DNA from 2 places in the Mesorhizobium sp. BHbdii genome. Region 2 is predicted to be linked to the other one. Evidence: predicted binding sites of a transcription regulator. Region 2 holds the regulator's gene; the other holds the start of a gene.
The links. Region 2 encodes PhoB, which activates phosphate uptake and scavenging genes when phosphate is short. Its sites were predicted from a motif close to TGTCATNNANCTGTCAT; they were not measured.
Positions count from the first base shown of each region.

Region 1: ugpB (sn-glycerol-3-phosphate ABC transporter substrate-binding protein UgpB) is a predicted target of PhoB. The motif match lies at 2,986-3,002, and genes of this name have one in related genera.

Region 1 covers NZ_JBSPKX010000005.1:54,388-61,758, reverse strand. Annotated here, with positions in the region: gene lysA (diaminopimelate decarboxylase) at 1-243, opposite strand, end outside; gene ACWTU8_RS23720 (hypothetical protein) at 295-501, opposite strand; gene argH (argininosuccinate lyase) at 728-2,128, opposite strand; gene tlpA (thiol:disulfide interchange protein TlpA) at 2,164-2,850, shown strand; gene ugpB (sn-glycerol-3-phosphate ABC transporter substrate-binding protein UgpB) at 3,065-4,375, shown strand; gene ugpA (sn-glycerol-3-phosphate ABC transporter permease UgpA) at 4,457-5,341, shown strand; gene ugpE (sn-glycerol-3-phosphate ABC transporter permease UgpE) at 5,350-6,198, shown strand; gene ACWTU8_RS23690 (sn-glycerol-3-phosphate import ATP-binding protein UgpC) at 6,206-7,273, shown strand; gene ACWTU8_RS23685 (ABC transporter ATP-binding protein) at 7,322-7,371, opposite strand, start outside.
Region 2 covers NZ_JBSPKX010000005.1:183,380-190,750, reverse strand. Annotated here, with positions in the region: gene pstC (phosphate ABC transporter permease subunit PstC) at 1-1,052, shown strand, start outside; gene pstA (phosphate ABC transporter permease PstA) at 1,045-2,658, shown strand; gene pstB (phosphate ABC transporter ATP-binding protein PstB) at 2,671-3,486, shown strand; gene phoU (phosphate signaling complex protein PhoU) at 3,525-4,232, shown strand; gene phoB (phosphate regulon transcriptional regulator PhoB) at 4,249-4,938, shown strand; gene ACWTU8_RS24365 (ROK family protein) at 5,115-6,362, opposite strand; gene xylF (D-xylose ABC transporter substrate-binding protein) at 6,591-7,371, shown strand, end outside.

The sequences.
Region 1 (7,371 bases), 130 kb from region 2:
GACCACGTCGGCGCCGGCGCCGAGCTTGGCCAGGATCTTTAGCACCGCCTGGTTGGAATTCGCCTTCATGGCGTAGCAGACCAGCGCGTCGAGCCCGGCAAAGGCCTGCGCAAACACGCGGAAATGCCTGGTCAGCGTCGCCGTCGAATAGCAATAGAACGGCGTGCCGACGCTTGCGGCGATATCTGATATCGCCACGTCCTCGGCATGCAGCACGCCGTCGCGGTAGTCGAAATGGTTCACAACAGTGGTTCCGGATGTTGAAGCCGATAAGATCGGCCGATCTCATCGGCTCTAGATCAGCGGGTCGAGAATGAACTTCTTGTCCTTGACCGGTTTTTCCGGCTCCGGCGGCACGGGCTGCTCGGCCTTTTGTGCGTCCTTGCGCGCCTGCACGGCCGCCTCATAGGGCGTGTCGAGGCCGGCTTTCCTGCCGCAGGCCGTTACGGTTGCCAGCGCCACCAGCAGCGTCAGCGTCACCAAAATCCTGCTTGCGGTCATCGATCCATCCGTCTGAAACTTTCGCCCGCCGCTTTTAGCCGAGTTTTGCTGGCATTGCACCTAGTGTGGTGGATTAGAAGTTCCTGTCATTGATGGCATTCGCGTCAAGGAAGTTCAAATCCAAAACCACACTAGAATTCATCAATACTCGTGCGGCTTTTGAATCCGAAATTCGCTCGCCGCGCTACTCCAACGTGATGCGAATTTCGAATTCGCCGCACGAGCATCACGCCTTGGCGATGTGCTTTTTCCAGTACCGGATCTGCTTCCTCACCTCCGACGGCGCGGTGCCGCCGAAGCTCGTGCGGCTCTTCACCGAATCCTGTACGGCAAGCACCGAAAACACGTCCGCCGTGATGCCGGGGTGAATGGACTGCAAGTTTTCCAGCGGCAGCCTGTCGAGCCCGATTTTCTTCTCCTCGGCCAGCGCCACCGCGCGGCCGGTGACGTGGTGCGCCTCGCGGAACGGCAGGCCGAGCGTGCGCACCAGCCAGTCGGCAAGGTCGGTCGCGGTCGAATAACCTGACCCGGCGGCCTTCTTCATGGCGGCCGCGTTCACCGTCATGTCGCGCACCATGCCGGTCATCGCCGCCAGCATCAGATCGAGCGTCTCGGCGGCGTCGAACACGGATTCCTTGTCCTCCTGCATGTCCTTGCCGTAGGTCAGCGGCATGCCCTTCATCACCGTCAGCAGGCCGACCAGATGGCCGGTGACGCGGCCGGTCTTGCCGCGCACCAGCTCGGCGGCGTCGGGGTTCTTCTTCTGCGGCATGATCGAGGAGCCGGTGGAGAATGAGTCCGACAGCCTGACGAAGCCGAATTGCGGCGTCGACCAGATGATGATCTCTTCGGCCAGCCGCGACAGATGCGTCGCGCAGATCGCCGCTAGCCCCAAGAATTCCAGTGCGAAATCGCGGTCCGAAACGCTGTCCAGCGAGTTGCGCATCGGTTCGCGGAAGCCGAGCGCCTTGGCCGTCTGGTGCCGGTCGATCGGAAAGCTTGTGCCGGCAAGGGCGGCCGCACCGAGCGGGCTTTCGTCCATCCGTTCGATGGCGTCGCGGACACGCGACAGGTCGCGCGAAAACATCTCGACATAGGCCATGCAGTGGTGGCCGAAGGTCACCGGCTGCGCCGCCTGCATGTGGGTGAAGCCCGGCATCACCGTCGCCGCATGCTCCTCGGCCCGTTCCAGGAACGCCGTGATCAGGCCCTTCAGCGCCTCGGCGACGCGAAAGCATTCGTCTTTGACCCACAGCCTGAGATCGACCGCTACCTGGTCGTTGCGGGAGCGGGCGGTATGCAGGCGGCCGGCGGCCGGGCCGATCAGCTCGGCAAGGCGGGCCTCGACATTCATGTGGATGTCTTCCAGCCTGGTCGAGAACTCGAACGTGCCAGCTTCGATCTCTGCCAGGATCGTGTTCAGCCCGTGAGCGATTTTTTCTTGATCGGCCGTCGAAATAATGCCCGTTTGCGCCAGCATCTCGCTATGGGCGATCGAGCCTCTGATATCCTGCGCATAGAGTTTGCGGTCGAACGAGATCGACGCGTTGATCGCTTCCATGATCGCGGCCGGACCCGAGGCAAAACGTCCGCCCCACATCTGGTTGCTGGCCTTCTTGTCGCTCATCGCTATAACCCGTGCTCCGGAGCAGTTTTTAGAAAATGGCAGACGGCAATCGATTTTTCCCGGCCCCGCGCCTCATCCTCGCCGCTTTGGTGGCGGGCGTGCTTGCGGGCGCGGTCGCGGTATATGTCAGCGAGAGCGGTTCTGGCAACAACGCGCCCGTGCCAGTCGCCATTGGCGACAGCAAGGACGATGTCGCCTGCGCCGCCAAGGCCGACCGCGCCAAGACGGTCGCGGCGGCTGCCACCGGCCAGGTGGCAGCACTTTTGCCGGCTGATCCGCCGCAATCGCTGAAGGGCCTTGCCTTCAACGACCCTGGCGGCAAGCCGATGACGCTCGCCGACCATGCCGGCAAGACGTTGCTGCTCAATCTGTGGGCGACATGGTGCGCACCCTGCCGCGCCGAAATGCCGGCGCTCGACGCGCTGCAAAAAGAAATGGGCAGCGATGCCTTCGAGGTCGTCGCGGTCAACGTCGATGTCGGCGACGACGCCAAGCCGAAGAAGTTCCTCGAGGAAACCGGCGTCAAGGCGCTCGGCTACTACCGCGATTCGACGATGGCGCTGTTCAACAATCTCAAGACGCGCGGCCTGGCGCTCGGCCTGCCGGTCACCATGCTGATCGACGGCGAAGGCTGCCTGATCGCTCACATGAACGGCCCGGCCGAATGGTCGGGACCGGACGCCAAGCGGCTGCTCGTGACAGCGCTCGGAAAGTCGGACTAGGCGTCAGCGATTGTTGCCGATCTTCGTCGCCTTGTTCGAGCCGTAAGCCGGCTTGGCAATCCCTTTCCATCAGCTCTCATTCGCAAGCGTGCACCACTTTACGTGGAGATCGAGTTCATCGATCCGCAACAAAACCGTTGTCCAATTGTCACGAGCGGCACATATTGCCTTTGCGAGAGTGCCCTTTCGCCAATGACAAAACGGGAGATGAAACATGAAGTTCTTCGGCTTCGCGGCCGGTGTCGCCGCCACCTTGACCCTGCTTTCCACCACTTCCGCTTTCGCCGTCACGCAGATCAGCTGGTGGCACGCCATGACCGGCGCCAACGCCGAAGTCGTCGACAAGATCTCTAAGGATTTCAACGCCAGCCAGAGCGACTATGAGCTGGTTCCGGTGTTCAAGGGCACCTATCCCGAGACGCTGAATGCCGGCATCGCTGCCTTCCGCGCCGGACAGGCGCCCGATATTCTCCAGGTGTTCGATGTCGGCACCGGCGTGATGATGGCGGCCGAGGGTGCGATCAAGCCGGTGGCCGAGGTGATGACCGGTGCCGGGATGACCTTCGACAAGAGCCAGTATCTGCCCGGCATCGTCGGCTATTATTCGAAGCCTGACGGCACCATGCTGTCCTTCCCCTACAACTCCTCCTCGCCGATCCTCTATTACAACAAGGACATCTTCCAGAAGGCGGGTCTCGATGTGAACAACCCGCCCAAGACCTGGAATGAGGTGTGGGAAGCTGCCAAGAAGATCAAGGCGAGCGGCGCCGCCTCATGCGGCTACACCTCGACCTGGCTGACCTGGATCCATCTCGAGAACTTTGCGGCGTGGAATGACGTGCCCTGGGCCACCCAGCAAAACGGCCTGGCCGGCGGTGATGTCGAGCTCAAGATCAATGCGCCGATTTTCGTCAACCACTTCCAGGCGCTCACAGACCTCGCCAAGGACGGCACCTTCAAATATGGCGGGCGCACCTCCGAAGCCAAGCAGATCTTCCTGGCCGGCGAATGCGGCATCTTCACCGAATCGTCGGGCGGCCTCGGCGACATCGTCAAGTCCGGCATGAACTATGGCATCGGCCAGCTTCCCTACGACACCGACGCCAAGGGCGCACCGCAGAACACCACGCCGGGCGGCGCCAGCCTGTGGGTCTTCGGCAACAAGTCGGACGAGCAATACAAGGGCGTCGCGACCTTCTTCGCCTATCTGTCCAAGACCGATGTGCAGGAATATCTGCACCAGAAGTCGGGATACCTGCCGGTGACGCTCGCCGCCTACGAGGCGACCAAGAAATCAGGCTTCTATGACAAAAACCCCGGCCGCGAGACACCCATCCTGCAGATGACGGGCAAGGCGCCGACCGATAACTCGAAGGGCGTGCGCCTGCCGAATCTGCCGCAGGTGCGCGATATCCAGAACGAGGAGTTCGAGAAGATGCTGGCCGGCCAGCAAACCGCTCAGCAGGCGCTCGACAATGCGGTCACGCGCGGCAACGCCGCGATCGAGGAAGCGCTCGAGAACTGACGAGATTATCTCGGTCAATCGATTGGAATATCGCCCACGCGAGCTCGCGTGGGCGATTCCTGGATAGCGAGGGAAATCAGCCTGTCTCCACGCATCGTCTTTCCCAACAAGATCCTGCCCTACCTGCTGGTGGCGCCACAACTCGCCATAACACTGGTTTTCTTCTACTGGCCGGCCGGTCAGGCGCTTTACCAGTCGATGCTCCGGCAAGACCCGTTCGGGCTGAGGACCAGGTTCGTCTGGTTCGCCAATTTCCGCAAGGTGCTGGCCGATCCGGCCTACCTCAACTCGATCCACGTCACCGTAGTGTTTTCGCTTGCGACCGCGATCGTTGCGATGGGCGTGGCTCTTTTGCTTGCGGTCATGGCCGAGAAGGCCGTGCGCGGCAAAGGCCTGTACCGCACATTGTTGATATGGCCCTATGCCGTGGCGCCGGCGATTGCCGGCATGCTGTGGCTGTTTCTGTTCAATCCTTCGATCGGCTCGTTGGCGTATTTGCTGAGAAGCCTCGGCATCGCATGGGACCCGCTCCTCAACGGCACCCACGCCATGATCCTGCTGGTGTCGGCGGCTGCCTGGAAGCAGATCAGCTACAATTTCCTGTTCTTCGTCGCCGGCCTGCAGGCGGTGCCGAAAACGCTGATCGAGGCGGCGGCGATGGATGGCGCCGGCGAGACCAAGCGCTTCTGGACTATCGTCTTCCCGCTGCTTGCGCCGACGACCTTTTTCCTGCTGGTCGTCAACACTGTCTATGCGCTGTTCGACACGTTCGGCATCGTTCATGCCGTCACCGGCGGCGGGCCGGGCAAGACGACCGAGACGCTGGTCTACAAGGTCTACAATGACGGCTTCGTCAATCTGATCCTGGGTGACTCGGCGGCGCAGTCGGTCATACTGATGGCCATCGTCATTGCGCTCACCGCCATCCAGTTCCGCTACGTGGAACGCAAAGTCCATTACGGTTGAGGGCAGCGATGATCGGCCAGTCCCCGCTCCGCACCTTCATCGCCCATGCCGTGCTCATCCTTGGCATATTGATTGTGGCTTTTCCGATCTACTACACTTTCGTTGCCTCGACCCACACGCTGCAAACCATCTTCAGGCCGCCGCTGCCGCTCTTGCCCGGCGGCCAGCTCTGGAACAATTACAGCGAGGCGCTGTTCGGCGGTATTGGCCGCATCGGCGGTGTCAGCGTCGGCCAACTGCTCCTCAACACCACGGTCATGGCGCTCGGCGTCGCGGTGGGAAAGATCTTCATCTCGATCCTGTCGGCCTATGCGATCGTGTTCTTCCGCTTTCCCTTGCGCATGACCTTCTTCTGGCTGATCTTCATCACCTTGATGCTTCCCGTTGAGGTGCGCATCCTGCCGACCTACAAGGTTATGGTCGACCTCGGCATGATCGACACCTACGCCGGCCTGATCATCCCGCTGATTGCCTCCGCCACCGCGACGCTGCTGTTCCGCCAGTTCTTCATGACCATACCGGGCGAATTGGTCGAGGCGGCGCGTGTCGATGGTGCCGGGCCATGGCGGTTCTTCTTCGATATCCTCTTGCCGCTGTCGCGCACCAACATCGCGGCGCTTTTCGTGATCCTCTTCATCTACGGCTGGACGCAGTATCTTTGGCCGCTGCTCGTCACCAACAGCAACGATATGAACACCATCGTCATCGCGCTGAGAAAGATGGTTTCTTTCGCCGATGCCGATACCGAATGGCACCTGGTCATGGTCACGGCGATGCTGGCCATCGTGCCGCCGATCCTGGTGGTCGTGCTGATGCAACGCTGGTTCGTGCGCGGCCTGGTCGAATCCGAAAAGTGAGAAGCCGATGGCGACCGTCGATCTGAAGGACGTGAAGAAGGTCTATCCCGGCGGCGTCGAAGCCGTGAAGGGGGTCTCCATCGCCATTCCCGACAGGGAGCTTTGTGTTCTGGTCGGCCCCTCCGGCTGCGGCAAGTCCACGCTGCTGAGGATGATCGCCGGGTTGGAGACCATTTCTGCCGGTACGGTCGCCATCGACGGCAAGGTGGTCAACGCCATTGGCCCGACCGAGCGCGACATCGCCATGGTGTTCCAGAACTACGCGCTTTACCCGCATATGAAGGTCTACGACAACATGGCCTATGGCCTGCGCAATCGCGGCACGCCGAAGGACGAGATCGACAGCAGGGTGCGCTCGACAGCCAAGGTGCTGGAGCTTTCGGCGCTGCTCGACCGGCGCCCGCGCGAGCTTTCCGGCGGCCAGCGCCAGCGTGTCGCCATGGGCCGCGCCATCGTGCGCAACCCGAAAGTCTTCCTGTTCGACGAGCCGCTCAGCAATCTCGATGCCAAACTGCGCGGCCAGATGCGGGTCGAGATCAAGAATTTGCAGCGCACGCTCGGCGTCACCTCGGTCTATGTCACCCACGACCAGCTGGAGGCGATGACGCTGGCCGACATCCTTGTTGTCATGAACGCCGGACTGGTCGAGCAAACTGGCGCGCCGCTCGACGTCTACGAGAAGCCAGCCTCGATCTTCGTCGCTTCCTTCATCGGCGCGCCACCGATGAATCTTCTGGCGCTCACCGGAAGTTCCTCAGGCCCGGTATTGGCCGACGGGACGGCGATCGGCTTTGCGGCTCGCGAAACACCAGCCGTGACACTGGGTTTTCGTCCTGAAGATGCCGACGTGACCTTCAATGCGGAGGCGCTGGCCGGTGCGCTCGTCCTGCCGGCGACAGTCAAGGCAGTCGAACCGGTCGGTGCCGAAAGCTTTCTTCACTGCGCCGCAGGCGGTAGCCGTATCGTCGTGCGCGTCTCAGGGCGCGCCGCCGCAAAGCCTGGTGACCAGTTGCGTGTCGTGGCCAAAGCCGAAAAGCTGCATTGGTTCGATCAGGCCGGAAAACGGGTCGATTGAAGCCAGCCTGTCGTCCTGGCCAGCGAACCGCGCGAGGCGCAAGGCCGTTCAGGCAAACACATGCGCCTTGCCCGACACCGTCAGCCGGACGATCTCGC
Region 2 (7,371 bases):
ATGCGGCTGCCGCCGTCTACAAATCGATCCATACGACCAGCACCTGGATCATCTGGGCCGCCTCGCTCGTGCTTTCCGCGTCCGGATTTTACTGGGCCTATTCGCGCATCGCACAGGCCTACCGGGCGCGCCACGTGGTCGAGCGCGTTCTTCGCGTATTCTTGATCGCCTGTTCGGTGGTCGCGATCCTGACGACGGTCGGCATCGTTCTCTCGCTCATCTTCGAATCCCTGCGGTTCTTCCAACAGGTGCCGTTCTACAAGTTCCTGTTCGGCACGCATTGGTCGCCGCAGAGCGCCTTCACCGGCGCCGGAGCGGAAGCCGGGGCGGTCAACCAGGACATCTTTGGCATGGTGCCGCTCTTTGCCGGCACGCTGCTCATCACCTTCATCGCCATGCTGGTGGCTGCGCCTATCGGGCTGATGGCTGCGATCTACCTTTCGGATTACGCCTCCAAAAGCGTCCGCGCGGTCGCAAAGCCGGTACTGGAAATCCTCGCCGGCATTCCGACCGTCGTCTACGGCTTCTTCGCCGCGCTGACAGTTGCGCCCTACTTCCGCGGTATCGGCGAAAGCCTGGGCCTCAACGTCGCGTCCGAATCTGCGCTCGCCGCAGGCGTGGTCATGGGTATCATGATCATTCCCTTCGTTTCCTCGCTTTCCGATGATGTGATCAACGCCGTTCCGCAATCCCTGAGAGACGGTTCCGCCGGCCTCGGCGCGACCAAGTCGGAAACCATCCGCAAGGTGGTCCTTCCTGCTGCCCTTCCGGGCATCGTTTCAGCGATGCTGCTTGCCGTCAGCCGCGCAATCGGCGAAACAATGATCGTGGTCATGGCGGCGGGGCTGGCGGCAAACCTCACGGCCAACCCGCTCGAAGCGGTCACCACCGTGACCGTGCAGATCGTGACGCTGCTGGTGGGCGATCAGGAGTTCGACAGCGCCAAGACGCTGGCAGCCTTCGCACTCGGCCTGGTGCTGTTCTGCATCACGCTTACCCTCAACATCGTCGCTTTGCGCGTCGTCCAGAAATACCGAGAGCAATATGACTGATGCGATCTCGTCATTCGGCGCCGTCGGACGGCCGGTCAGCATTCATACCGACGGTGCCGCGAAGGCGCGGCTGAAGGGTCGTTACCGCACGGAAACGTGGTTCAAATGGCTTGGCGCCGGAGCCGTCGCGTTGGCCGGCCTATTCCTTGTGCTGCTCCTGTCGACGATCGTGACGCAGGCGATCCCGGCGCTGCGGCAGAACTATCTGACGCTGCCGATTGACCTTTCGGCGGCCAAGGTCGACCCGGCAAAACTCGATGCAGTGAACTACGACGCCATCGCTCAGGAAGCGCTTGCGGCGAGATTTCCGGATGTTACGAGCCGTCAGGACAGGCGTCTGCTGCGCGGGCTGATTTCCACCGGCACAGGCGTCTTCCTGCGCAAGGATATTGCGGCTAATCCGGGGATGCTCGGAGGAACGGTGGACTATGCGGTTCCAGTTGACGATTTTGCTGACCTCTATCTTAAGGGTTTGCTGGCCGACGTCGGTTCGGACGAAGCGATTTCGACAAGCGTCACGCCTTCGAAAACCAGCGGCGACATCGATCTGACCTTCGGCGACGATGCCATGCTGGCGCTGGCGCGCGGCCGTGGTGCGACCGAAGGCGAAAACGGCATGCTCACGCTGACGAGCGGTGCATCATCGCTGCTGGTCGTGTTCAACGGCGGCACGGTCAAGCTCACCGCGCTGTCGCCGGGGCCCAACAGGACGGCGGTCGCAAAGGGCACGGTGATCGAGGCGCTGGACAGCACGGCGCCCGCCGCGAGCGGCGAGGCATTCCTGCGCGTCATCGATACGCCGGAAGCATCGCGAAAGATTTCCGACAAGGAGATCGTCTGGCTCGACACGCTGAAGAGCGCCGGCCTAATCGAAAGCCGATTCAACTCGATCTTCTTCTTCACCGGCGCAAGCCGCGAGCCGGAACTGGCCGGTGTTTGGGGCGCGGTCGTCGGATCGTTCCTGACCATGATCGTTACGCTCGCCATCGCCTTTCCGATCGGCGTTTCGGCGGCTATCTATCTTGAGGAATTTGCGCCCAAGAACCGGCTGACGACGATCATCGAAGTGAATATCAACAATCTGGCGGCTGTGCCTTCGATCGTCTTCGGCCTGCTTGGACTTGCCGTATTCCTGAATTTCTTCGGCATGCCGCGCTCGGCCCCGGTGGTCGGCGGCATGGTGCTGGCGCTGATGACCCTGCCGATCATCATTATCGCCTCGCGCGCTTCGCTGCGCGCCGTGCCGCCGTCGATCCGCGAGGCAGCGCTTGGCATCGGAGCGTCCAAGGTCCAGACCGTATTCCATCACGTCCTGCCGCTGGCGATGCCGGGCATCATGACCGGCACCATTCTCGGAATGGCGCATGCGCTGGGCGAAACCGCGCCGTTGCTGATGATCGGCATGGTCGCCTTCATCGTCGACATTCCCGGCGGCTTTACCGATCCCGCGACGATCCTGCCGGTGCAGATATTCATGTGGGCGGATTTCCCGGAAGCTGGATTCCAGCAGAAGACTTCGGCGGCGATTTTGATTTTGCTGCTGTTTTTGGTCATCATGAACGCCATTGCGGTGATACTGCGCAGGCGCTTCGAGCGGCGCTGGTAAGGGGTAGAGGATATGAACATCATGACGGAAGCCGGCGTCGAACAGAAACTGAGCAGCGGAACCAATGCCCCTTCGATCAAGATGAAGGGCGAAAAGGTCTCTGTTCATTACGGCGAGAAGCGAGCTCTGTTCGACGTGGACCTCGATGTCCGCGAGAACCAGGTGACGGCGTTGATCGGCCCATCGGGCTGTGGCAAGTCGACCTTCCTGCGTTGCCTGAACCGAATGAACGACACGATCGATATCGCGCGGGTGAGCGGCAAGATAACGCTCGACGGCGAGGATGTTTACGACCCGAAAATCGATGTCGTCGAGCTGCGAGCTCGCGTCGGCATGGTATTCCAGAAGCCGAACCCGTTTCCGAAGTCGATCTATGAAAACGTCGCCTACGGTCCGCGCATTCACGGCCTGGCCAGGAGCAAGTCCGAGTTGGACGGCATCGTTGAATCGAGCCTGAAGAAGGCCGGTCTGTTCAACGAGGTCAAGGATCGCCTGCTCGAGTCGGGCACCGGTCTCTCCGGCGGACAGCAGCAGCGCCTGTGCATCGCGCGCGCCATCGCCGTGTCGCCGGAAGTGATTCTGATGGACGAGCCCTGTTCGGCGCTGGATCCGATCGCCACCGCCCGCGTCGAGGAACTAATCGACGAACTGCGCCAGAACTACACGATCGTCATCGTCACCCACTCGATGCAGCAGGCAGCGCGCGTGTCGCAACGCACGGCGATGTTCCATCTCGGCTACCTGGTCGAGGAGGGCGCAACCGACAAGATGTTCACCAATCCCGACGACAAGCGCACCCAGGACTACATCACCGGCCGGTTCGGCTGAGCGGTCCGGCAGCGAATTTCGAACACGAGGACAGGATCATGGGTGAACACACCGTCGCATCTTTCGACGAGGAACTGGAGCACATCGACAGGCTGATCCGCGACATGGACGAGCTCGCCGCCGCGATGGTCGCAGCCTCGATCCGCGCGTTGCTTGCGTCAGACAATGCGATGGCGCAGCGTGTCGTCTCGGACGACGCGATCATGGATGCGCGGCAGCGCGAACTCGACGATAGCGCGATCACGCTGATCGCCAAGCGGCAGCCGATGGCGCAAGATCTGCGCGCCGTGGTCGGCGCAATCCGCATGGCCGGTGATCTCGAGCGCATCGGCGATTTGGCCAAAAACATAGCCAAGCGGGTCAGCGCAGTCGGGCAGAGCGCCACGCCGCGTAATCTGTCGCACGGTATCGACGCGATGGCGGATCTCGTTCTTGTGCAGCTCCGCGGGGTGGTTGAGCACTATGTGTCGCGCAATGCCGGCGCTTTGAAAGAACTGCGCGCCGACGACCAGAAGATCGACGTGAAATACACCGCGGTTTTCCGCGAACTCCTGACCTACATGATGGAGGATCCGCGCAACATCACCGCCTGCACGCATCTTCTGTTTTGCGCCAAGAATCTCGAACGCATCGGCGATCATGTCACCAACATAGCCGAAAACGCCTACTTTGTCGTGACCGGGGAGCAATTGCCGGCGGATCGCCCGAAGCTCGACGAAACGACGATGTCGGCGCCGGCGACATGACAGGAGTGACCGGCCGATGATCGCGCCGCGCATCATGGTGGTGGAGGATGAAGAGCCGCTGGGCGTCCTCCTCCGCTACAATCTGGAATCCGAAGGCTATCAGGTCGAGGTGGTGACGCGCGGCGACGAGGCCGAAATCCGGCTGCAGGAAAATGTGCCCGATCTTCTGGTGCTCGACTGGATGGTGCCGGCGGTTTCGGGCATCGAGCTTTGCCGGCGCCTTCGGGTGCGTCCCGAAACCGAGCGGCTGCCGATCATCATGCTGACCGCGCGCGGCGAGGAGAGCGACCGGGTGCGCGGCCTTTCCACCGGGGCCGACGACTATCTGGTCAAGCCGTTCTCGACACCGGAATTCATGGCCAGGGTCAAGGCGCTGCTGCGCCGCGCCAAGCCGGAAGTACTGTCCAGCGTGCTGAAGGTCGGCGACATCATGCTCGATCGCGAATCGCACAGGGTCTATCGCAAGAAGAGCGAGATCCGGCTCGGGCCGACCGAATTCCGGCTGCTCGAATTCATGATGCGGCACCCGGGTCGGGTCTTCTCGCGCAGCCAGTTGCTCGACAATGTCTGGGGCGAGACGATCTACATCGACGAGCGCACGGTGGACGTCCATGTCGGCCGGTTGCGCAAGGCGGTCAACAATGGTCGCATGCCCGATGTCATCCGCACCATCCGCGGCGCGGGCTATGCCATCAGGGAAGACTAGGGATGTGCTGATATTCAGGTGGTGCCGGGCCTGCGAACGCCGGCTTCCTGCGCTTCCGGTGCTCACGTACCCAAAAGTACGCTCCGCTCCGTTCTCGGAACCCACCATTCTCGACTCGGCCTGACCTGAATCTCAACACACCCCAAGTCGCGATCCGGGGATCCCTGCCTTCGAGTTCAAGCCACGTTCTTTCCGACCGAACCGGCTCGTGCCTGGATGCTCGGCCCGAAGATCTCCTGGTCGACGAAGCTCAGCGCCCGCATGGCGCAGCCTTCTCGGATCAGCGGCAGTTCGTTCGGCTCGGTGTCGAAGGAAATCGAACCCGAATGCTCGCCGCCGGCGGTCTGGGCGATGGCCTCGCGCAGGGCCGGCTCGATCAGGTCGAAGGCGGCAGCGCTGGGACCGACCATGGCGACCGGCGCCGGATCGATCAGCGCGAACAGGCTGCCGAGCCCGAAGCCGAGCGCCTCGCCGGCCTTGCGGTAGGCTTCGCGCTCCGGTCCGTCCGTCTCGCGCGCCCGGGCCGCCAGTGCCCGCATCTCGGCGTCGCTGACATCGGCGACCGGCTCGGCGTTCTCGCTCAATTGCCTTGCGTTGCGCCAGATAGCGTAATTGCCGGCATAAGCCTCGACGCAACCGCGCCGCCCGCAGCGGCAAAGCGCGCCGCCCGGCCGATGAATCATGTGGCCGAATTCGCCGCCTGAGGAATGGGTGCCGGTGAACAGCTCGCCCTTCAGCACCAGCCCCATACCGATGCCATGCGAGAGCAGGATGGCGATGAAATCGTCGCGGTAGCGATCCGGGTCGCGCCAGCGCAGCGCCACGGCCATCATGTTGCAGTCGTTCTCCATGATGGCCGGGATGCCGAACTCGCGTTCCAGAATGTCGGCGAAGGCGATGTTCGTCTGCGGCGTGATCGGCGACCACAACATGGCGCGCGCATGGGAATCGGTAATACCCTGGATCGCCAGCGCGATGCGGGCGACGTTTTGGACGTCGAGGTCGGGGTCTTCGAGCCGGCGCCGGACGATGGCGACACATTCATCGATCAGCTCGTCGCGCGACATGGTCAGCGTGTCCAGCCGGCGCTGTTTCTCGGCGACCACTTGTCCGGCATAGTCGATGACAGCGACCGAAAGGGAATTCAGCGACAACACGACGGCCAATACCGCAGCGGCTTCCGGATTGAGGCTGAGGCCAACCTGCGGCCGGCCACGTTTCAGCGAAACGGTCTCACTCGCCTTGCTCTCGGCCAGGATGCCTTCGTGGATCAGGTCGGAAGAGATCGCCGATATGGTCGAATGGCTGAGGCCGGTGGTTGCGGCGATCTCGGTCCGTGACGGCTGCCCTGCGCGGCGTACGGCCGAAATAACCATCGCCCGGTTGCGCCGGCGCAAATCGTCATGGCGGATCCCAACCGACATTGTTTAGCGTCCTCCCTATTGCCGCGGCCGCTCATGAATCGGAAGCCGTCAGGCCGACAAACACTGGCAGAAGCAGAAGGACCTGTCATTGTTTATTCCGAGGCTCGAAAAAAAGCCGGCAGACACCAAAATCCATCAGAATTCATGTTGACAGTGCTTCGGCGTTGGATCCTTTGTGCAGGCCTTCGGGCCAGTTGGTCGCGCCGTACGCGGCGCAGGAGGAATATCATGAAGAGATTCACAGCCGCCATTCTGGCGGGGATCGCCATGTCGCTGACGCTCGCGTCGGTCGCACAGGCGAAGGACAAGGTCATTGGTGTTTCGTGGTCGAACTTCCAGGAAGAGCGCTGGAAGACTGACGAAGCCGCCATGAAGTCGGCGATCGAGGCCGCGGGCGACAAGTATATTTCCGCCGATGCACAGTCCAATCCCGGCAAGCAGCTGACCGACGTCGAAAGCCTGATCTCGCAGGGCGCCAACGCGCTGATCATCCTTGCGCAGGATGCCTCGGCCATCGGGCCGGCGGTGCAGAAGGCGCTGGACGAAGGCATTCCAGTCGTCGGCTATGACCGGCTGATCGAGAACAAGGACGTCTTCTATTTGACCTTCGACAACCAGGAAGTCGGCCGCATGCAGGCCCGCGAAGTGTTCAAGGTGGCGCCGGAAGGCAATTACGTCTTCATCAAGGGCTCGGGCGCCGATCCGAATGCCGATTTCCTGTTCGCCGGCTCCATGGAAGTGCTCAAGGATGCCATCGACAGCGGCAAGATCAAGAATGTCGGCGAGGCCTATACGGACGGCTGGCTTCCCGCCAGCGCCCAGAAGAACATGGAACAGTTCCTGATCGCCAACGACAACAAGGTCGATGCGGTGGTTGCCGCCAATGACGGCACCGCTGGTGGAGTCGTCGCGGCGCTGACGGCGCAAGGCTTGGCCGGATCCGTTCCGGTGTCGGGCCAGGACGGCGACCATGCCGCGCTGAACCGCATCGCGCTCGGCACACAGACCG